DNA from 3 places in the Kitasatospora sp. NPDC048722 genome. Region 1 is predicted to be linked to each of the others. Evidence: riboswitches for the same ligand, from Rfam matches in the RefSeq annotation. Region 1 holds a riboswitch; each other region holds the start of a gene.

Region 1 (7,243 bases):
GCGCAGAAGGCCGCCGCCGTCCTGGTCAACACCTGGGTCGGCGTGCCGTTCATGATGATCTCGCTGCTCGGCGGCCTCCAGTCCATCCCGGCCGAGCTGTACGAGGCCGCCGAGATGGACGGCGCCACCCCGTGGCAGCGCTTCCGCCACGTCACCCTGCCCGGACTGCGCACCGTCTCCTCGACCGTCGTCCTGCTCGGCGTGATCTGGACCTTCAACCAGTTCGCCGTCATCTTCCTGCTGTTCGGCACCAGCGGCGGCTCCGACGCCCAGCTGCTCGTCACCTGGGCCTACCGCCTCGGCTTCGGCCAGCAGCCCCGGGACTACGCGCAGTCCGCCGCGTACGGCGTGATCCTGCTGTCCATCCTCATCGTCTTCACCGCCTTCTACCGGCGCTGGCTCGCCCGCAACGAGCAGGCCAACGGCTAGCAGGCCAACGGCTGCGGCCCCGGACCCAGTTGACCCACGAAGGCAGGTACCCCCGATGAGCACCACCACCGAAGCCCCCGCCCCGGCCGCGCGCCCCGCACCGGCCACCCGGCCCGCCAAGGTCCGCCGCCGCGGCGAGAGCAGCCCGCTGGTCACGGCGCTGTCCCACGGCGCCCTGATCCTCGCCAGCCTGATCGCCCTGTTCCCGGTGCTGTGGATCCTCTACATCTCCCTCGGCCCGGACAAGACGGACTACCTCCACCCCGGCGCGATCCTCGGCAAGCTGACCCTGTCGAACTACGACCACGTGCTGTTCGGCACCGACTTCTTCACCTGGTTCGGCAACTCCTTCCTGGTCTCCGGCATCACCACGGTGTTCGGCGTCATGGTCGCCGCCACCACCGGCTACGCCGTCTCCCGGATGAAGTTCCCCGGCCACAAGCCGCTCATGTGGTCGCTGCTGGTCACCCAGATGTTCCCGATCGCGGTGCTGATCGTGCCGATGTACACGATCCTGTCCGAGCTCGGCCTGCTCGACGGCTACACCGGCCTGATCCTGGTCTACTCGACCACCACCGTGCCGTACTGCGCCTGGCTGCTGAAGGGCTACTTCGACACCATCCCGGTGGAGATCGACGAGGCCGGCCGGGTCGACGGGCTCAGCCCGATCGGCACCTTCTGGCGGCTGGTCCTGCCGCTCGCCCGCCCGGGCCTGGCGGTGGCCGCGTTCTACTCCTTCCTGACCGCCTGGGCCGAGGTCGCGTTCGCCTCCACCTTCATGCTCAGCTCCGACAAGTACACGCTGGCCGTCGGCCTGCAGACCTTCGTCAGCGAGCACGACGCGCAGTGGAACTTCATGGCCGCGACCGCGGTGCTGATCGCGATCCCGTCCTCGGTCTTCTTCTACCTGGTGCAGCGACACCTGGTCACCGGCCTGACCGCCGGTGCCTCCAAGTCGTAACGCCGGCACACGTCTCAGCGCTCCTCGCTCCTCTAGTCCCCGAGGGATTCCGTCCATGACCCAGAACCTGGCCGACACCTCCCGGCCCGCCGCCGACACCGCTCACGAGGCGAACGTCAGCGCGTCCAGAGGCTGGTGGCGGGACGCGGTCATCTACCAGGTGTACCCGCGCAGTTTCGCCGACTCCAACGGCGACGGCATGGGCGACCTGCCGGGCATCCGCAGCCGCCTGCCCTACCTGCGCGACCTCGGCGTGGACGCCGTCTGGCTCTCGCCCTTCTACGCCTCCCCGCAGGCCGACGCCGGCTACGACGTGGCCGACTACCGCGCGGTGGACCCGATGTTCGGCACCCTGCTGGACGCCGACGCGCTGATCCGCGACGCCCACGAGCTGGGCCTGCGGATCATCGTCGACCTCGTCCCCAACCACTCCTCGGACCAGCACGAGTGGTTCCAGCGCGCCCTGCGCGAGGGCCCCGGGTCCCCGCTGCGCGAGCGCTACCACTTCCGCCCCGGCAAGGGCGAGACGGGCGAACTGCCGCCCAACGACTGGGAGTCCATCTTCGGCGGCCCGGCCTGGACCCGCACCGAGAACCCCGACGGCACCCCCGGCGACTGGTACCTGCACCTGTTCGCCCCGGAGCAGCCCGACTTCAACTGGGAGAACCCGGCCGTCGCCGACGAGTTCCGCTCGATCCTGCGGTTCTGGCTCGACATGGGCGTGGACGGCTTCCGCATCGACGTCGCCCACGGCCTGGTCAAGGCCCCCGGCCTGCCCGACCTCGGCGGCTCCGACCAGCTCAAGCTGCTCGGCAACGACGTCATGCCGTTCTTCGACCAGGACGGCGTGCACGAGATCTACCGCAGCTGGCGCAAGATCCTCGACGAGTACCCCGGCCAGCGGATCGGCGTGGCCGAGGCCTGGACCCCGACCGTCCAGCGCACCGCCAACTACGTCCGTCCCGACGAGCTCCACCAGGCCTTCAACTTCCAGTACCTGGGCACCGACTGGGACGCCGCCGCGCTGCGCGAGGTGATCGACGTCTCGCTCGACTCGATGCGCCCGGTCGACGCCCCCACCACGTGGGTGCTCTCCAACCACGACGTCACCCGGCACGCCACCCGCTTCGCCAACGAGCCCGGCCTCGGCACCCAGATCCGCACCCCCGGTGACCGCGCGCTCGGCCTGCGCCGGGCCCGTGCCGCCAGCCTGCTGATGCTCGCGCTGCCCGGCTCCGCCTACGTCTACCAGGGCGAGGAGCTCGGCCTGCCGGACGTCACCGACCTGCCCGACGAGGTCCGCCAGGACCCGTCCTTCTTCCGCCAGGCCGGACAGGACGGCTACCGCGACGGCTGCCGCGTGCCGATCCCGTGGTCCGGCACCGAGGCGCCGTACGGCTTCGGACCGGTCGCCGGCGGGCCGTCCTGGCTGCCGCAGCCGGCCCAGTGGGCCGAGCTCAGCGTCGAGGCGCAGACCGGCGACCCGACCTCCACCCTGGAGCTGTACCGCAGCGCGCTCGCCGTTCGCCGGGCGCAGCCCGACCTGGGCGCGGGCACCGGGGTCGAGTGGCTGGACGCCCCGGAGGGCACGCTCGTCTTCCGCCGCGGCTCCTTCGTCTGCACGGTCAACACCGGCGCCGAGCCGGTGCGGATACCGGCCCCCGGGAAGCTGCTGCTCGCCTCGGCGGAGCTGGTCGTGGACGGCGGCGAGACGGTGCTCGCACCGGACAGCACCGGCTGGTGGGCGGTCTGACGTGGTTGCAATAGGCTCTGGGACCGTGACTACGGCGCGACTATCAGACATCGCGGCGCAGGCGGGGGTCAGCGAAGCCACCGTCTCCCGCGTACTCAACGGCAAGGCGAACGTCTCCGCCGCCACCCGGCAGACCGTGCTGGCGGCGCTCGACGTGCTCGGGTACGAGCGGCCCACCCGCCTGCGCCAGCGCAGCGCCGGGTTGATCGGGCTGATCACACCGGAGCTCAGCAACCCGATCTTCCCCGCGCTCGCGCAGGTCATCGAGCAGGTGCTCAGCCGGCACGGCTTCACGCCGGTGCTGTGCACCCAGACGCCCGGCGGGTCCACCGAGGACGAACTGGTCGAGATGCTGGTGGACCGGGGGGTGGCGGGCATCGTCTTCGTCTCCGGTCTGCACGCCGACTCCACCGCCGACCACGACCGCTACGCCCGGCTGGCCGGGCGCGGGGTGCCGTTCGTCCTGATCAACGGCTTCAGCGAGCGGATCGACGCGCCGTTCATCTCGCCGGACGACCGGGCCGCGATGTGGATGGCCGTCCAGCACCTCGCCGAGCTCGGGCACGAGCGGATCGGGCTGGCGGTCGGCCAGAAGCGGTACGTGCCGGTGCTGCGCAAGATCGAGGGCTTCACGGCCGCGATGCGCGCCGTCCTCGGGCGGACGCAGGAGGAGGCCGAGGAGCTGGTCCACCACACGCTGTTCAGCGTCGAGGGCGGGCACGCGGCGGCGGGCGCGCTGCTGGACAAGGGGTGCACGGCGATCGTGTGCGGCAGCGACATGATGGCGCTCGGGGCGATCCGGGCGGTGCGGCAGCGGGGGCTGTCGGTGCCGCAGGACGTGTCGGTGGTCGGCTTCGACGACTCGCCGCTGATCGCCTTCACCGAGCCGCCGCTGACGACGATCCGCCAGCCGGTCGAGGCGATGGCGACGGCGGCGGTGGACGCGCTGCTGGAGGAGGTGGGCGGAAACGCCGCCCAGCGTGGGGAGTTCATGTTCCAGCCGGAGCTGGTCATGCGCGGCTCCACGGGGGCCTGCGCGCGCTGAGGCCGGCGAAGGCAGTGTGAAGGGCCCCGGAGGGCGGTTGCTCTCCGGGGCCCTTCGGCATGCCGTGCCGGGCTCTGCCGGGCTCTGGTGGGTTGTGCCGGGCTGGGCTGCGCCGTGCCGCGAGTGGCCGCGAGTGCCGTGCCGGGCCGGGGTCAGCCCTCCTGGACGGCCGGGCGGTCGGAGGTGACGCGGTGGCCGTCGGCGGTGTCGCCGGTGCGGGTCTCGGTGCGGCGACCGCGGGCCAGGTAGTCGCGCAGGATCAGTTCGACGGCGTCCTGGGGACTCTTGGTACCGGAGAGCATCATCGCGTCGATCGCGAGGTTCGCGTCGAGCGTGACGGTGACCTGGGCCATGGGTGACTCCTCCTCGGGTGCGGAGCAGCAGCATGCCCGCTGGGCCGGGGTTTGACCACGCGAACGCTCCGAGGCGCGGAGCGGCGGGCGTGCGCGGGGAGGCGGCGCGGATCTCGGGTGCGGGGACGCCGAAGCCCCGGGGAGAGCGACCAGTCTCTCCCCGGGGCGGCGGGCGGGTGACAGCTGACAGATAACAGATGATGAAATCTGTTATCTGTCAGCTGTTCGCTGTCATCCGCGATCCGTCACCCGTCCCCGGCGGGAGGGTTCCGGAAGGATCCTCAGACGCGACCGGCGAAGTCCGGCGCCCAGTTGGCGATGGTCTGCAGGCGGACGCCCGAGCTCGGGTTGGCGGCCTCGACGTACTGGCCGCCGCCGATGTAGATCGCGACGTGGTAGACGCCGGAGTCCTGACCGTTGTTGGACCAGAAGAGCAGGTCGCCCGGCTGCAGGCTGTCCAGCGAGACGTGGGTGCTCGCGGCGGCCTGGTCGTTGGCGACGCGCGGGATCGAGATGCCCGCGGCGCGCAGCGCGGCCTGGGTCAGGCCCGAGCAGTCCCAACCGCCGTTGCCGGTGCCGCCGTAGACGTACGCCTGGCCGACCTGAGCCTTGGCGAAGTCGACCGCGGCGGCCATCGAGCCGGTGACGGCCGGGGCCGGGGTCTGCGCCTGGGCGGCGGGCTTCGAGGACGGCTTGGCGGCCGGGGTCTGGGCCTCGGCGGCCGGCTGGGCGTTCACGGCGTTCCCGGCGGAGGACTGGCCCGGCTTCTGCGAGCGGTTGAACCAGTTGAAGTCACCGGACTGGCCGGCCGGCGCCTGGGCGGAGTCGCCGAGGGACAGGTGCTGGCCCGGGTAGATGGTGTTCGGACCGTCGGTCAGGGTGCCGCGGTTCAGCTCGTACAGGCGCTGCCAGCCGCCCTTGACGTTGTGCCTGTCGGCGATCGTGGACAGCCAGTCGCCGGCCACGACGGTGTAGTCCGAGGCGTTGGTCTGGGCGCCGCCCTGGGCCCAGTCCTGGCGCTTCTGCGTCCAGGTGCCCTTGGCGGAGTCGGCGGCGGCCGGGGCCTGCGCCTGGTCCTGCGCCGGGGCGGCGGGCTTGGCGGCGGGCTTCGAGGACGGCTTGGCGGCCGGGGCGGCCTTCGCGGTGCTCGCACCTGCGGAGGTGTCGACGGCGGCCGGGGCGCCGCCCGCGGTCAGGCCGGCCTGGACGGAGCACACCGGCCAGGCGCCCGGGCCCTGCGAGGCGAGGACCTTCTCGGCGACGGCGATCTGCTGGTCCTTGGTGGCCTGGTTGGCCTGCGGGGCGTACGAGGTGCCGCCGAAGGCGGCCCAGGTGCTGGAGGTGAACTGCAGGCCGCCGTAGAAGCCGTTGCCGGTGTTGATGCTCCAGTCGCCGCCGCTCTCGCACTGGGCGACCTTGTCCCAGGTGGCGACGGAGGCGGCGGAGGCGGTGCCGGTGGTGAGGCAGGGGATGGTGAGGCCGACGCCCGCGACGCCGAGGGCGGCGATCACACGGCGGGTGCGGCTGGACAGGCGAGAGCCGTTGGTGGGCAGCATGAAGACGCGGTCCTCTCCCACGCCTGCGAGGTGAGCTGTCGGATTCGGGCCGGAGTTGCCCGGCCGCGCTGTGGCGCGGCTTCACCCCTAGCCCAGGACCGTTCCGTGGAGCGGTCCGGGGCGACTTACCTGTGGGTCCCCCGCTCCTGCCGTGGTGCGTTTTCGCGCTTCCAGCGCACCCGACGGCAGGACTCGGCGTTGCGGATGTGCTGGGTCCGTGTGGTCACGAACGGGGAGCACGTTAAGCAGACTTAAGTTCGAACTGCAAATACCTGTGATGCGCATCACGGATTATGGAAAGCCACCAAAACTTTCCTTCTTCAAGATCGAAAATGATCGTTTTCTCGCAATAAACCTGCGGATGTGCACAACTGGCAGGCTCTCAGGATTCGCATGACGGACAATCACCCGATCGCAAACAATCACAGAACGGACATCTCGCACATTCGGTCCTTAATTCCCTTACGCCGCAAGCCGAAAGGGCCCGGAACGCGGTCGTTCCGGGCCCTTTCGTACGTGCGGTCGGCGGCTACTCGCCGGCGGCCTCCCCGGTCGCCCCGGAGGCCGTCCCGCCGGCCGCGTGGGCCGCGCGGGAGCCTTCGGAGGCGGCCTCCGCCGCCTCGGCCTCGGCCTGCGCGGCGGCCAGGGCCTCCGCGGACGGCGCCGGCAGCGCGGCCAGGTACAGCGAGGCGATGAGCTGGCCGACCGTCTGGTAGGCGCCGAGCGGCGCGGCGGACGGGCAGCCGGTCTCCTCGGCGGCCGTGGCGAGCAGCTCGGAGTCCGCCTCCGGGCCGATCACCAGCGGGGCCAGTGCGGGGCGCTGCGAGCCGGTCTCCTTGAGGTGCGCGACGGCGGCGGCGACCGAGCCGGGCACGTCGAGCGCGGCGGCGACGACCGGGACGGCCAGGCGGGCGGCCAGCAGTACGCCGGTGATGCCGGCGGCGGCCGCGGCGTCCTCGCCGCCGACGGTGGTCAGCACGACGCCGTCCGCGGCGGTCGCGATGGCGAACAGACGGGCGCGGTCGGCGCGGGCCAGCCCGGCCTCGGACAGGCGTACGTGGACGGCCTCGGCCAGCAGCGGGTGCGGGCCCAGCACGTCGGTGACGTGGGCGCCGTACTCGGCGGCGAGCGCGTGGAGTTCGGGCA
Region 2 (7,243 bases), on a different contig from region 1:
GCAGCCCACGGCGGCCGTCCTGCTGGCGGGCACGAAGCAGGGCGACGGCGACTACCGGCACGACACCGAGGCGTTCATCGACGCGGTGCAGAGCCCCGGCCCGATGAAGGTCTCGTACAGCATGCTGGAGACCGGCGGCCACAACTTCGAGACGTGGAGCAAGCTGCTGCCGTCCTCGCTTGAGTGGTTGTCCGAGCACCTCAAGGTCCCGAACCAGCCAGGCCAGCCGGCCCCCGCAGTCTGACGGCCACCGCAGCCGGCCGGTCCCGCAGTCCGACGGCCCCCGGGCTCGCGGTCTGACGGCCCCCGGGCTCGCGGACCTGCCGGCCTCAGGCCACCCGCTCCAGCGTCCCCGTGTGGAGCTCGCCGACCCGGCCGCCCTCGCCCTCGAAGGTCCAGAACGCGCGCACCGTCAGCCGGGCCAGGTCCATCACGTGGCTGACGGTGATGCCGCTCTGCTCGGTCCAGCTGACGAAGTACACGTCGGGCGCGACCTCGGCGACATGGAGCGCCACGTCCTCCCACTGGCCCGCCGACTCGCCGAGGCCCTCCCAGCGCAGCCGCTTGCCGTCGGCCGAGTAGGCGTTGCGGAAGGCCGCGCCGTTGTCGGCCCGGAAGAGGTAGGTGCGGCCGGCGAAGGCGGGCAGGGGCGCGGTCATGGTGGGGCGGTTCCTCGTCTCTGCGGGAGGGGCGCGGTGCTCTTGTGCACGGCGGTGGATGTCGGACCTCCAATTTATCCGATCGGGCGAGCTCGCACGGCCACTGCCAGTGAAGGCGCACCCCCGTCACCGTCACCCCGCAGGGCCGTCGTGAGCGCGCTCGACACCACCGGCATCGCGACGGTCGGCGGCACCCGGCTGCTCGGCGGGCCCAACAACCTCGAACCTGCCCTGGCGCCGGACGACGCGGCCCGGATCCGGGCCCGGCTCGCGTGATCATCCACGGCCCGCCGGGACGCCCGCCAACTGATCCACTGCGTACCGTAGTTGATCGACACGACTGTGAGCTGCGCGACAACCCGCCGCGACGAGTTGTCCGTTCACGGACCGACTGCCTAGCCTGCAACGGCGTCCGCCCTCGCGGACCCCGCCGCCGGGACGCCGAGTCCCGTCCACCCGACGGCGGGCAACCGAGCACCACGGCGGACGGGAGCGGGGGAACCAAGGTCAGCGCCACGACCCGGCACGCCCCCGCGCGTCCGGGCCACGGCTTGGGGTGAAGCCGCTCCCACAGGCGGCCGGGCGACCTCTCAGTCCGAACCCGACAGCTCACCTCGCAGGCGTCGCAGAGGACACCCCATGCACCAGCCTGCCCGACGCCCCGTGCCCCGCCACGCCCGCCCGTCCCGCCGCGGCCGCACCGCCGCGCTCGCCGCCACCGGCGCGCTCGCCATCACCGGCGCCGGCCTGTTCGGCCTCCAGTCCGCGCCCGGTGCCCAGGCCGCCACCGGCCCGACCGTCACCCAGGACCGGCTCGCCCCGGCCACGATGGTCGCCGGCCGGGCCGCCGGCGCGACCCTCACCGTCCACTCCTCGTCCTGCTTCACCGCCAAGACCGTCGGAGTCGGCGTGCGCGACGCGGCCGGCGACAACCTCGACTTCCCCGGCAACGCCACCAATGTGTCGATCTGCCCGTGGAGCTACACCTTCACCAGTGGCGCGCGTGCCCTGCCGGCCGGCACCTACACCCAGTTCGGGTTCTGGCAGGACTTCGGCGGCGCCTGGCACAACCTGCCGTCGCAGCAGCTGGTCGTCTCCAGCACCCCGACCGTCACCCCGGCCCCGACCGTCACCCCGGCCCCGACCGTCACCCCGACCCCGTCGGCCACGCCGACGCCCACGCCCACGCAGGCCCCGAGCGCCACCGCTGCCCCGAGCACCCCGGCGCCGTCCTCCCCGATCGCCGGCAAGTCGCTGACCTGGTCCGACGAGTTCAACGGCCCGATCAACTGGGGGCAGCGCTGGGTCGGCGACAAGAGCAGCTCGTACAAGTACGGCAACCACAACCCGGACGACAACAAGCTCGACTGGCTGGACCCGAACAACGTCAGCGTGGCCAACGGCGTCGCCACCTTCACCGCCGCCCCCGGCAGCAACACGCTGGAGAACGGCAAGCAGTCCTGGAACACCGGCTTCCTCACCACCGAGGGCTCCAGCGAGGGCTTCCAGGTCAAGACCGGCGACTACGCCGAGACCCGGGTCGAGCTGCCGGCCGGCTCCGGTGCCTGGCCGGCCCTGTGGACCTGGAAGAACGGCAACGGGGAGATCGATTCCTTCGAGTACCACCCCGACAACCCGAACCTCCTGGAGCTGACCAACCACGTCAACCCGGGCAACGCCGACTACTACACCAACGCGAACGCGGTCGCGAAGGACCAGTGGGTGACCATCGGCACCTACTACGGCGCCAACTCGGTGGACTGGTACGTCAACGGCGTGAAGGTGTTCTCGGACGGCAAGGGCGTCGGCTCGAACTTCTCCGCCTACCTGATCCTCAACCTGTCGGTGTGCGCGGGGCAGTACCACCCCGCGCCGCAGGGGACCGCCCCGATCACCTTCGCCGCCGACTACGTCCGCGTGTACCGGTAACCGGACCGGCACGCAGCAGCCCTCAGCCGGCAGCCGTCTCGACGACCTTGATCTCGTACGGCTGCCGGTGGTTCCTTACGCCCGGGTCGTCCGCGCTGCGCACCTCCACCGACCCGCCGCGGAGCCGGCCCACCGGAACGTCGGGGGAGAGCTTCACCGGGACGAGCGCGGTCGCGCTGCGTCCCTCCGGCAGGCCGGGACCGAAGACGCAGCGCACCTGGCGGCCCGGCTCGAGCACCACGCAGTTCTCGGGGAAGTACGGACCGATCGGCGTCACCCCCGGCGGCAGGGTGATCAGGACGGTGATCGGCGAGGCCGTCGTGTCCGGGCCCTGGTTGGCCACGAAGCCGTGCACGGTGGTCGTGCCGCCCGGCGGCGCGGGGTCCGGGTCGATCCGGACGACCTCGAGGTGCGAGTACGACGGCGCGGCGGCCGGGGAGGGCGGTGCGAGCTGCAGCGCCGGCCGGGGGTCGGGCCGCTGCCCGGCCCACGACGGGTCGGCGGTGAGCGTCGCCACCGCGCAGCCCGCCGCGACGGCCACCGTCAGCCACGTCCCGCTCCGTGCCGCGCTCCCCGTCCTGCCGTGAAGCCCCGTACGCCTGCGCTCCATCGCCGTTCACCGTGCCCTCGTGCTCCGGCCGCCCGCGCCGTCGCGGGCCGCGTCCGCACCAGGGTGGCCGAGCGACGGGCGGCCGTTGCCGCGCCCCGCCCTCCGTCCGCCCTAACGGAGGAACGCGTGCACGGGAAGTCGACCAGTCCGACTTCCCGTGCACGACACATCAGCTGACCATCCGTCAGGGGGCGAGGACCTGTCCCAGCCGGGCCGCGATGTCGTGCATCACCGAGACGAGCGACGCCGCGCCGTCCTGCTGCTCCAGCGCCCGGATGCGGGCCTCGGGGCCGGACACCGACAGCGCCGTCGGCGTCGGCGCGCCCGGAACGGCGAGCGCGATGCAGCGCACCCCGATCTCCTGCTCCTGGTCGTCGACGACGTACCCCCGCTCGCGCGCCTCGGCGAGCTGGTGCAGCAGCTCCTGCGGGTCGGTGACGGTGTACTCGGTGTGCGCGGGCAGCGTGTTGGGGCCGAGTACGGCGCGCGCCTCCTCCTCGGGGAGCTGGGCGAGCAGGGCCTTGCCGACGCCGGTGCAGTGCGGCTGCACCCGCCGGCCGACCTCGGTGAACATCCGCATCGAGCGGCGCGACTGCACCTGCCCGACGTAGACCACCTCGCCGCCCTCCAGGACCGCGAGGTTCGCGGTCTCGCCGGTGGCCTCCATCAGCTCGGCCAGGTAGGGGCGGGCCCAGCTGCCGAGCAGGCGCCCGGCGGTCTCGCCGAGCCGGATCAGCCGGGGGCCGAGGGTGTAGCGGCGGGCGGTGTCCTGGCGGACGTAGCCCTGCTGCACGAGGGTGCGGACCAGGCGGTGGATGGTCGGCATCGGCAGGCCGGAGGTGGTGGAGAGCTCGCTGAGCGTGGCCACGCCGCCGGAGTCGGCCAGCGCCTCCAGGAGCTGGAAGGCGCGTTCGACGGACTGCACGCCGCCGCTCGCGCGGTCGGCGCCCGTCGTCGATGCTGTGTCGGGGGTCGCAACCACCGGCGTTCCCTTCGCTGTCGGGGAGGAGTAGAGTCCCGGCGATCACATCAACAAACCGTTGAAATTCTGTATCGCGGAAACTAGTCTCCACCTTACAGAATCGAATGCGCCGACAGGTGGGTTCGGATCAAGGAAGTTCCCCAAGGAAGCTCCCACCGGAGCTCCCTTCGCCAGGCTCAACCGTCTTAGGAGTGTCCTGCTCATGGCCACAGATCAGGGACCCGGCGTCTCCCCCGCCGCTCCGGTCGTCACTGTCGCCGGTCCGCGCGTCCACCGGGCGGAGGAGGTGCTCACTCCGGAGGCGGTCGCCTTCGTCGTCGGCCTCCACCGCACGTTCGAGGGCCGTCGCCAGGAACTCCTCGCCCGGCGAAAGGCTCGGCGCGCCGAGATCGCGCAGGCGGGCACGCTCGACTTCCTCCCCGAGACCGCTGACGTCCGCGCCGGCGACTGGAAGGTCGCCGAGGCACCGCGTGCCCTCCAGGACCGCCGCGTCGAGATCACCGGCCCCACGGACCGGAAGATGGTGATCAACGCCCTCAACTCCGGCGCGCGGATCTGGCTGGCCGACTTCGAGGACGCGACCTCCCCGACCTGGGAGAACGTCGTCAGCGGCCAGGTCAACCTGATCGACGCCTACGAGGGCCGGATCGACTTCACCAGTGACGCCGGCAAGGCCTACGCCCTCAGGCCCGCCGCCGAACTCGCCACCGTCGTGGTCCGCCCGCGCGGCTGGCACCTCGACGAGAACCACCTGCTCGTCGACGGCGTCCCGGTGGCCGGCGCGTTCTTCGACTTCGGCCTGTACTTCTTCCACAACGCGGCCCGGCTGCTCGCCAGGGGTCCGGAGGACCCCAACTCCGGCCCGTACTTCTACCTCCCGAAGACCGAGAGCCACCTCGAGGCGCGGCTCTGGAACGACGTGTTCACGCATGCCCAGGCCCAGCTCGGCATCCCGCACGGAACCATCCGCGCCACCGTCCTGATCGAGACCATCACCGCCGCGTTCGAGATGGACGAGATCCTCTACGAGCTGCGCGACCACGCCGCCGGCCTCAACGCCGGCCGCTGGGACTACCTGTTCTCGATCGTCAAGAACTTCCGCGACGCCGGCCGGCACTACATCCTGCCGGACCGCAACAGCGTCACCATGGCCTCGCCCTTCATGGCCGCCTACACCCGCCTGCTGGTGCAGACCTGCCACAAGCGCGGCGCCCACGCGATCGGCGGCATGGCCGCGTTCATCCCCAGCCGCAAGGACCCCGAGGTCAACGCGGCCGCCCTGGAGAAGGTCAGGGCCGACAAGGACCGCGAGGCCGGCAACGGCTTCGACGGCTCCTGGGTCGCCCACCCGGACCTCGTCCCGGTCGCCCGCGCCTCCTTCGACGCCGTGCTCGGCGAGCGGCCCAACCAGAAGGACAACCCCGGGCCGTCCGAGCCGGTCACCGCCGCCCAGCTGCTCGACATCGCCGGCGCCGGCGGCACCTGCACCCACGCGGGGCTGCACAACGCCGTCCAGGTCGGCATCCGCTACATCGAGGCGTGGCTGCGCGGCCTCGGCGCCGTCGGCATCTTCAACATGATGGAGGACGCCGCCACCGCCGAGATCTCCCGCTCGCAGATCTGGCAGTGGATCCACAACGGCGTCGTGCTTTCCGACACCGGCGAGAAGGCCACCGCCGAGCTGGTGCGCGGCCTGGTCGCCACGGAGCTGGCCGAGCTCCGCGCCGAGCTGGGCGAGGCCGGGTACGCCGGCGGCCGCTGGCGCGAGGCCGCCCAGCTCTTCGAACAGGTCGCCCTGGACGAGGAGTTCGCGGACTTCCTGACCCTCCCCGCGCTTCCCCTGCTGGGCTGACCCCAAGCTATCCGCCGGTGCCACTGCCGCACGCCTGCCGCGGTGGCGCATCCCGGCGGGCCACTACTCCGTTCCGTACGGCGACGAATCCACCTGTCCTCTCGTCGCCGTACGGAGCGGCCTTTTTTGTCACGGCTCCTCTGTCGTGGCCCTTGTTCTCGTGAGGAGTTCACCCATGGCACGCATCTTCTTCAACGGCCAGGCGATGGCCGGCGGACCGTTCCACGCCAAGGTCGCCGACGCGCTGGTCGGGCCGGCCCGGACCGCCCCCGGCTACCGCTTCTTCTCCATCGACCACAGCGGCGGAACGGACGTCTGCCCGGGGCTGCTGGCGGACCCGGAGGTGGACAGCGCGATCGACGGCGAGCTGTACGACATCAGCCTGGAGCGACTGCGGGACGTCATCCTGCCCGGGGAGCCGCGTGAACTCGAGCTCGGTGTGATCGAGCTGGAGGACGGCTCCGCGTGCCTGTCGATGCTGCTCGCCCGCGGGGAGCTGGAGCGCGGCGTCCACCGCGAGATCACGCACCACGGGGGGTGGCGCGCCTACCTGGCGACGCTGGGACGCACGGCCTGACGCGGTCGGCCCGGCCGGGCACCCTGAGCGGCTGACGGCTGGCGACTGGCAGTGAACGACATACAGGTGACAGATAACAGATGACGAAAGTTGTCATCTGTTATCTGTCACCTGTATGTCGTTCCCCCACCCCGGCCCGACCCCCGCCCCGCCCCGACATTCCGACACGCCGCAGCCCCGGACCCTCGCCGTGGGTCCGGGGCTGCGGTCCGCGCACCGGGTGTGGCGCGCGGAGTCCGGGTCACGCACCGTCCCTGGGCGGCCCGGAGTACAGGGAACGGAAAGGAGCGGGCTACCGGTCCGTCAGACCGGGCGGGCTGCCAGCTCCTTGGCCGCGCGAGCGCAGTCGCGGGCGATGCGGTCCTCGTTGACGGTGGTCAGCTGGCCCTTCTCGACGACGGCGTTGCCGTTGACGAAGAGGACGGACAGCGGCGGCAGCGCGCCGAACGTCAGGGCGGCGACCGGGTCGGCGATGGACGAGTGCATGATCCCGTCGATCTTCCACAGCGCCAGGTCGGCGAGCTTGCCGGCCTCGATGGAGCCGATCTCGTTCTGCCGGCCGAGCACCCGCGCGCCGCCCATGGTGCCCAGGCGCAGCGCCTGGCGCCCGGTCAGCGCGGTCGGGTAGCCGTGC
Region 3 (7,243 bases), on a different contig from region 1:
TGTCCGCGCGCAACCTGCTCCTGCTGGCGGCGACGGTCCTGTCCTGCGTCCGTCTCTGGCGCTCCACGCGCGGCGCGGACCGGCTGCCGCCGACCGTGGTGCTGACGCAGCCGGAGCCCGTCCCGGCCGGCTCCTACCCGGTCCGCCCGGGCATCGCCTACGAGCAGGACCTGCTCGACGGGATCGACCGGCCCAACACCCCGGCCGGGCGCTAGTGCCGTGGCCGCCGGCGCCCCGTCCTAGGCGTTGAGGGCGGCCACCTCGGCCAGCCACAGCCGCGTGAACTCGTCCTTCCCGACGCCCAGTTCGGCCCGGAACAGCCGGTCCATCCGCTGGTCGCGATCCTCCCCCGCGCCGTCCGCCCCGCCCACCGCCCGGTAGAACGCGACCAGGCGGTCGGTGCCGAAGCGGGCGGCGATCAGCCGGCAGGCGAGCCAGGCCTGCTCGTAGGCCTGGGCGATGCCGGTGGCGCCCGCGGCGAAGTCGCGATCGGCGGGCAGCGCCGTGGGCGCCCTCCCGGCGGCCACGTCCCGGGCCAGCTCGGGGACGATCTGCCGGTCCGTGCGGCCGGAGTCGCGGTAGGCCGTCCAGTCGGCGACGCCCTCGGAGAGCCACAGCGGCGTCCAGGCCCGGGTGTCGGCCCGGGTCGCGACGTGGGTGGCCTCGTGGGTGACGACGACCTGGCGACCGAAGTCGCTGAGCCGCCCGAACGCCTCGGGGTTGATCAGCACCCGGTCGGCCGGGGTGTGCGAGGGCGCCCCGGGGGCGGCCACGGTGACCGCCGCCATGCCCGTCCAGCCGGCTGGGTCGGCCTCCAGCAGGCGGGCGAACTGCGGCTCGGTGGCGGGCAGTTCCAGCAGCAGTCGGCCCGCCCAGCCGGTGCCCCAGACCGCGCTCACCGCGGGGACGGCACGGTCGCCGATCGCGGCCGGCCCGGCCGGGTCCGGTCCGGTGGCAAGGCCGAGCACCAGGCACTGCGCGCCGCGCGCGGACCGTCCCGGCCCGAAGTCCCAGAGCGCCGGCGGCCCGCTCGCGGCGTCCTCGCGCTCGACCCGCCAGCCGCCGGCCCGCGTCAGCGTGAGGCGGCGGGGGAAGACGGCGGGGTACTCGTCGTAGCCGGTGACCCGGACGTCCAGGTCGGCCGTGGCGGTCAGCCGGCCGGGGCCCGTGCCCGGGGAGACGACCAGGTTGCGGTAGCCGGCGGTCAGCGGCAGTCCGGTGGTCGCCGGCAGCTCGCGCGCGCGTTCGTCCAGCACCGCCGCCACCTCGGTCCGCTCGTCCGCCCCGGCGAACCCCCGGCCGGTCGCCGAGGGGGCGACGGGCGGCAGCGACAGCTGGGTCAGCCCTCCGGCGGCGAGCAGCAGGGCGCCGCGCCGGGACAGCACGCAGGGCCGTATCGCGTCCGGTCCGGACGGGGTCGGGCTCAGAGCCGGACCACCCCCGCGACGGGCATCGCGTTGACGCTCTCGTACCGCACCCTGGCCCCCGGGTACGGGGCGTGCACGATCACCCCGCCGCCGGCGTACATGCCGACGTGGTGCATGTCCCGGTAGAAGATCACCAGGTCTCCCGGTCGCGCTTCGGACAGGCTCACCCGCTGGCCGGCGTAGGCCTGGGCCTGCGAGGTGCGCGGCAGGCTCACTCCGGCCTGCCGCCAGCTGTAGTACATCAGACCGGAACAGTCGAACGCGCGGGGGCCGGTGGATCCGTACACGTACGGCGACCCGATCATCCGCACCGCCGCCGCGAGCGCCGCCGCCCCGCGCTCGGAGGCGGGCGGGGTGGTGCCGAGGTCCAGCCGGTCGGTGCCGCGGGTGGCGCGCTGCTCGGCCTCCTGGGCGTCCTGCGCGGCCATCCGGGAGCGCTCGGCGGCGCCCAGGCTGTTGAGCAGCCGCTGGGCCTTGGCCAGCCGCTGCTGGATCTCCTGCTTGCTGTCGGCGAGCGTCCGGCGGGCCTGGTCCAGCTCGGCGAGCTTGGCGGCGGTCTCGGTGCGGCGCTGGTCGAGCCCGCGCTGACGGGACACCAGCTCGTGCAGGGTCTCGTTCTGCCGCTCGGTCGCCTGGTCGAGGCTCCGGGCGCGGGCGAGGTAGCCCTCCGGGTCGGTGGCGAGCATCAGCTGGACGGTCTGCGCCATGCCGCCGGAGCGGTACTCGGCGCCGGCCACGGTGGCGAGGTCGCCGCGCAGCTGGTTGAGCTGGTCCTGGGCGGCGGCGATCTCGCCCTGGAGGACGGTCGTCTCGCCCTGGAGCCGCTGCTGGGCCTCCTGAGCGGCGTTGTACTTCTCCGACGCCTGTTCGGCCTCGTTGTACAGCTGCTCGACCTGCGCCTTGACGTCCTTGCGGCTGGACGCGTCCGGGTTGCCGGGGGCGGCCTGGGCGCTGCCGCCCGTCGTGACGCCCAGGGCGGTGGTGGCGGCAGCGGTCAGCACCAGCGCACGGGCGAGCAGTTGGGAACGGCGGTGCACGGGCATGGCGGCGGCTGCTCCAATCCTGCGGACCGGTCCCGCCGCCGCACCCAAGCGGGCGGTCCTGGAGCGGGAGTCCGGTGGCAGACGTTAGCGAGTCCGGGCAACCGAGTCCAAACCTCTCCCAACCCGAATATTTGACCCCCAATCGGACACCAGCCCGAGGAAAGGAAACGCCGCAGGCCCGGACCTCCGTGGAGGAGGGCCGGGCCTGCGGGACGCCGAGCGGGGAATCAGACCCGCACGATGGACGTGAGCGGCATGTTGGTGACCGCCTCGTAGCGGACGCTCGCACCCGGCTTGGGCGCGTGCAGCACCTGGCCGTTGCCGGCGTAGATGCCGACGTGGTGGGCGTCGCTGAAGAAGATCAGCAGATCGCCGGGCTGGGCCTGGGAGAGGTCCGTGCCGATCCGGGTCCCGGCGTTGGCCTGCTCCTGCGAGGTGCGCGGCAGCGAGACGCCGGCCTGGTCGAAGGCCCAGACCATCAGGCCCGAGCAGTCGAAGGAGTTCGGGCCGGTGGCGGCCCAGACGTACGGACTGCCGATCTTGGTGGCGGCGTAGGACAGCGCGGCGGCACCGCGCGAGCTGCCCGGCGCCGGCGGCTTGGCGACCGGCGAGGACGACGGGGCCGAGCCGAGGTCGGTGCGGCTGCTGTCGCGGGAGGCGCGATCGGCGGCGGCCTGCTGGGCCTTCGCGGCGTCGGCCTTGGCCTTGGCATCGGCGGCGGCCTTGTCCTCGGCCGCCTTGATGGCCTGGCGCTCCTGCTCGGACAGGGTGTTGAAGAGGTCCTGGGCGGCCTTCAGCTTCGCCTGGATCTGCTCCTTGGACGCCTTCAGCTGCTGGGTGGTCGCGTCCAGCTCGGCGAGCTTGCCCTGGGCCTCGTTGCGGTCCTGGTCCAGCTTGCGCTGCTGGTCCTGGAGCTCCTTCAGCTGACCCTTCTGGGTGCTGCCGGCCTGGTTCAGGGCGTCGGCCTGGCTGAGGAAGTTGTCCGGCTTGGACGAGAACATCAGCTGGACGGTCGGGGATATGCCCCCGTTGCGGTACTGCTCACCGGCGATCTGGGCAAGGCCGCCCTGGAGGTCGGTCACCTGCTCCTGCTGGCGGGCCACCTGGTCCTGCAGGCCGCTGACCTGCTTCTGCAGCTCCTGCTGCTTGGACTGGGCGGCGTTGTACTGCTCGGTCGCCACCTCGGCCTGCTCGTTGAGCTGGTCGACCTGCTCCTTGACCTGGTCCTTGGTCGGCGCGGGGTCGGCGTGGGCGCCGGACTGCGCGGAGAGGGCGACGGCCGCGGCGGCAACTCCGGTCAGGAAGGAAACTCGGGCACGGCCGGCGGGCTTGGGACGACGATGGGACGCCACGAAGGCGGACTCCTTCTTCCTACGTCCGCCTACCGGGTGAGCTGACGGGTTCGGGCCGGAAGCATGCCCTACGACGCCTCACGGCCGTTCCACCGGCCGACCTGGCGCCGATTCACCCCGGAGGAACGTGGTTCCCCGGCTCCGCTCCACAGCGCCCCCAATCACTGGGCTCCCCTGTCGGACGGTCGCTTCGACCCGTCCCGCTGTTTCACGAACTCGGCGGGAACCACCGCCGCCACCCTGGCTGGGCGATCGACAGTGCGGTGGTTCGGGGCACGACCCTAGTAACTGAACCGTGATCGGTTCAAATCCTTGTCAGAAAAAAGGCGGAAGAATAACCAAGTTCTTTTGTGAAGATGACAGAAGGTGATCGCGGCAGTACGCAAGGCTGATCACTTGTCACGCGAACGTGGTGAAACGCAGTGAAACGCGCTCAAGCGAACGCGCCACCCCCGGTCGGGAGGTGGCGCGGATCACAGGGCCGTTTCCGCCGGCCCCCGGCGTGTCGGGGGGTCAGACCCGGCGGATGGTGTTGATCGGCATCGCGTCGGCCTTCATCACCTTGACCACGTCGCCGGTGTGCGGCGCGTGCACCACCATGCCGTTGCCGATGTACATCGCGACGTGGTGCATGTCGGGGCCGTAGATCACCAGGTCACCGGGCTGGGCCTGGTCCAGCGAGGGCACCCGGGTGCCGTAGTGGCCCTGCTCCTGGGAGGTGCGCGGCAGCGAGACGCCGGCCTGACCGTATGACCAGACCATCAGGCCCGAGCAGTCGAAGGTCGTCGACCCGGTGGCGCCCCACACGTACGGCGAGCCCTGCTTGCTCATCGCCTTGGCCACGGCCACGGCCGCGTAGCCGCTGGCCGGCGGCAGGCTGCTGAGGTCGACCCGGTCGGTGCCGCGCGAGGCGCGGTCGTCCTGGGCCTGCTGGGCCTTCAGCGCCGCGCGCTCGGAGGCGCTGAGCGAGTTGAGGAGGTCCTGGGCCGCCTTGAGCTTGGTGTTGACGTCCGCCTTGGCCTGGTTCAGGTCCTTGGTGGTGGAGTCCAGGGACGCCAGCACCGCGGCGGCCTCGGCCTTCTCCTGGTCCAGGCGGCGCTGCTGGTCCAGCAGGCCCTTGAGCGCGTCGGTCTCGGTGGCGGTGGCCTGCTGCACGCTGGAGGCCTTGGCCAGGTAGTTGTTCGGGTCGGAGGAGAGCATCAGCTGGACGGACGGGTCGATGCCGCCGGTGCGGTACTGCTCGCCCGCCACGCCGGCGAGGCCGGTCTGAAGCTGGGTCATCTGCTCCTGACCGCGAGCCACCTGGTCCTGGAGCTGGTCGGCCTGCTTGCGCAGCTGGTCGGCCCGCTCCTTGGCGCCGTTGTACTTCTCGGCGGCCTGCTCCTGCTCCTGCTGCAGCTCGTCGATCTGCGCCTTGACGTCCGTCTTGTTCGGCTGCGGCGCGGCGTGCGCGGCCACCTGGGCGGAGAGCGCGACCGCGGTCGCAGCAGCAGCGGTGAGCACGGAGACCCGCGCGCGACTCGGCTGCTTGGGACGGCGGTGGGAGGCCAAAAGACCGGCTCCTTCTTCCATGGACTCACCGGTTCGGGTGAGAAATCCGGAAAATAGGTTTGACGCCAGACCCTAGTGAACATCCAGGCGTTACGCCACTCCCCCAAAGGCGTGAACTCCGCTCCCCCACGCTGCTTCACCGAATCCGCACATCGCCGCAAACCGGGCGCTGAGCAGCCGTCATCCCCATCGGCACGGAATCAGGGCCGCGCCAGCCGGTTGAGCAGCAGAACCGAGGCGACCGGGCGCGCGCCGGCCTTCCGCACGCCCTCCGCGACCTCACGGTCGGCGGAGACCACCACGACCGGACGGCCCTGCGGCTCGGCCCGCACCAGGCGCCTGATCAGCTCGTCCGCCGTCTCGCCGGTCCGGCTGAAGCGCACCCGGACCCCACGTGGCGGCGCCATGATCACCGGCACGTCCAGGTCCTGCCCGTCGAACACGCATGTGACCTCCGCCTGCGTGCGCTGGGCCAGCATCGCCAGCCCGCCCAGCAGCCGCAGCCGCTGCTGCTCCAACGGCAGCGTCGGATAGCCGGTCTTCGTCACGTTGTAGCCGTCCACCACCAGGTGCACCTGCGGGATCGCCAGCAGCTGGTCCAGCAGCGCCGGATCGTCCTCCGCGAGCCCCCGCCGGGCCACGTCGTGCGGCGAGGCCGAACCCGGCACCACCGCCTCCACCAGGTCCGCCGGACGGATCTGCGACACCGGCAGTGCCAGCTCGCGCTGCAGCCCCTGAGCCGACTGCAGCACGGTGTCCAGCAGCAGCCGCAGCCGCATGTCCTCCACGCTGCGCCCCTCGCGGGCCGAGCGCCGGCCCTGCTCGGCGGCGGTCTCCAGCTCGCCGACGCGGTGCCGCAGCCGCCGCGCCTCGCTCTCGGCCGCGCTGCGCTCGGTCGCCGCCTGCGCGCGCAGCGCCTCCAGCTCGGCGGCCAGCCGACGGGTCTCGGCCTGCGCCCGGCGCGTGTCGCTCTCCAGCGAACGCACCTTCTTGCGCAGCGAGTCGGCCTCCCGCCGGACGTCCTCGGACTCGGCCCGCTGCCGGTCCAGGTCCGCGCGCGCCCCGGCCCGCACCTCGGCCAGCTCGGCCTGCAGCTTCTCCACCAGGCGGGCCGCCTCCGCGGCCGCGCCCTCGGCGCCGGCCCGCTCGGCCTCCTCACCGGCCTCGGCGACCAGCCGGCTCCAGCCGGCCGACCGCACCAGGTAGGCGGCGGCGGCGACGTCCATCGGATCGGCGGCGCCGGGGACGCTGCCCGACTCCAGCGCCTTCACCAGGTCCGGCTGGCCCAACCGCAGCCGCTCCGCTATCCGCACCCGGAAGGCCGGCTCCGACTCCAGCGCCGCCGCGATCGCCGTGGCCGCGTACTTGGCCCGCCGGGCCGGGGTGAACTTGGCGTACTGACGCAGGCTCTGCGGCAGCTCGCCCGGCGGCAGCCCGCCGAGCGCGTCCGCGGCCAGGCCGACCACCCGCCGGCGCACGCCCTCCGGCAGCGGCCGGTCGAGCTTCTCGACGGGACGACCGGCCTCCGGCTCCGCTGCGGTTCCGGACGCGGCGGCACCGTCGGCGGCCCCCGCCGCCCCGGCGGCCGGCTCCGCAGCGGGCTGCCCCTGCGGTCCGGCGGGCTCCCTCGCTGCGTCCACCACGTCCTCGGCTCCGATCCTGGTCCAACGGGCACGGCCCCGCGGCCGCCGTCCCTGTCGTCACGCTCCGTGCGTTCTGTCTGTATTGTCCCGTGCGGCGGACGGCCGTGCCGTGCACCGTCCGCCGCACCGGCGGGGCATCAACCCTGCTCGGCCTCGACCGCCGCGTCCTCCGCGCCCGGACGGGCGACCAGCTCGACCTGGTCCACCGCGTTGCACCAGCGGCAGCG

Evidence for each region. A riboswitch is a leader RNA that binds a small molecule or an ion and turns the genes downstream of it on or off. The one in region 1 is predicted to bind cyclic di-AMP.
Region 2: linked by a shared signal. The riboswitch ahead of AB0C76_RS01195 (glycoside hydrolase family 16 protein) and the one ahead of AB0C76_RS32410 (transglycosylase family protein) in region 1 are both predicted to bind cyclic di-AMP.
Region 3: linked by a shared signal. The riboswitch ahead of AB0C76_RS22000 (NlpC/P60 family protein) and the one ahead of AB0C76_RS32410 (transglycosylase family protein) in region 1 are both predicted to bind cyclic di-AMP.

Annotation. Positions count from the first base shown of each region.
Region 1 covers NZ_JBEZGX010000058.1:15,294-22,536, reverse strand. Annotated here, with positions in the region: gene AB0C76_RS32435 (sugar ABC transporter permease) at 1-429, shown strand, start outside; gene AB0C76_RS32430 (carbohydrate ABC transporter permease) at 485-1,390, shown strand; gene AB0C76_RS32425 (glycoside hydrolase family 13 protein) at 1,446-3,143, shown strand; gene AB0C76_RS32420 (LacI family DNA-binding transcriptional regulator) at 3,169-4,188, shown strand; gene AB0C76_RS32415 (hypothetical protein) at 4,341-4,541, opposite strand; gene AB0C76_RS32410 (transglycosylase family protein) at 4,823-6,118, opposite strand; cyclic di-AMP (ydaO/yuaA leader) riboswitch at 6,105-6,264, opposite strand; gene AB0C76_RS32405 (hypothetical protein) at 6,627-7,243, opposite strand, start outside.
Region 2 covers NZ_JBEZGX010000001.1:273,796-281,038, forward strand. Annotated here, with positions in the region: gene AB0C76_RS01180 (alpha/beta hydrolase-fold protein) at 1-244, shown strand, start outside; gene AB0C76_RS01185 (MoaF N-terminal domain-containing protein) at 330-659, opposite strand; gene AB0C76_RS01190 (hypothetical protein) at 810-935, shown strand; cyclic di-AMP (ydaO/yuaA leader) riboswitch at 1,125-1,297, shown strand; gene AB0C76_RS01195 (glycoside hydrolase family 16 protein) at 1,299-2,588, shown strand; gene AB0C76_RS01200 (hypothetical protein) at 2,611-3,129, opposite strand; gene AB0C76_RS01205 (IclR family transcriptional regulator) at 3,383-4,180, opposite strand; gene aceB (malate synthase A) at 4,383-6,032, shown strand; gene AB0C76_RS01215 (gamma-glutamylcyclotransferase) at 6,208-6,609, shown strand; gene AB0C76_RS01220 (8-oxoguanine deaminase) at 6,913-7,243, opposite strand, start outside.
Region 3 covers NZ_JBEZGX010000029.1:63,080-70,322, reverse strand. Annotated here, with positions in the region: gene AB0C76_RS22015 (glycosyltransferase family 87 protein) at 1-215, shown strand, start outside; gene AB0C76_RS22010 (hypothetical protein) at 240-1,385, opposite strand; gene AB0C76_RS22005 (NlpC/P60 family protein) at 1,424-2,470, opposite strand; gene AB0C76_RS22000 (NlpC/P60 family protein) at 2,698-3,822, opposite strand; cyclic di-AMP (ydaO/yuaA leader) riboswitch at 3,833-3,986, opposite strand; gene AB0C76_RS21995 (NlpC/P60 family protein) at 4,336-5,373, opposite strand; gene AB0C76_RS21990 (NYN domain-containing protein) at 5,574-7,013, opposite strand; gene AB0C76_RS21985 (hypothetical protein) at 7,154-7,243, opposite strand, start outside.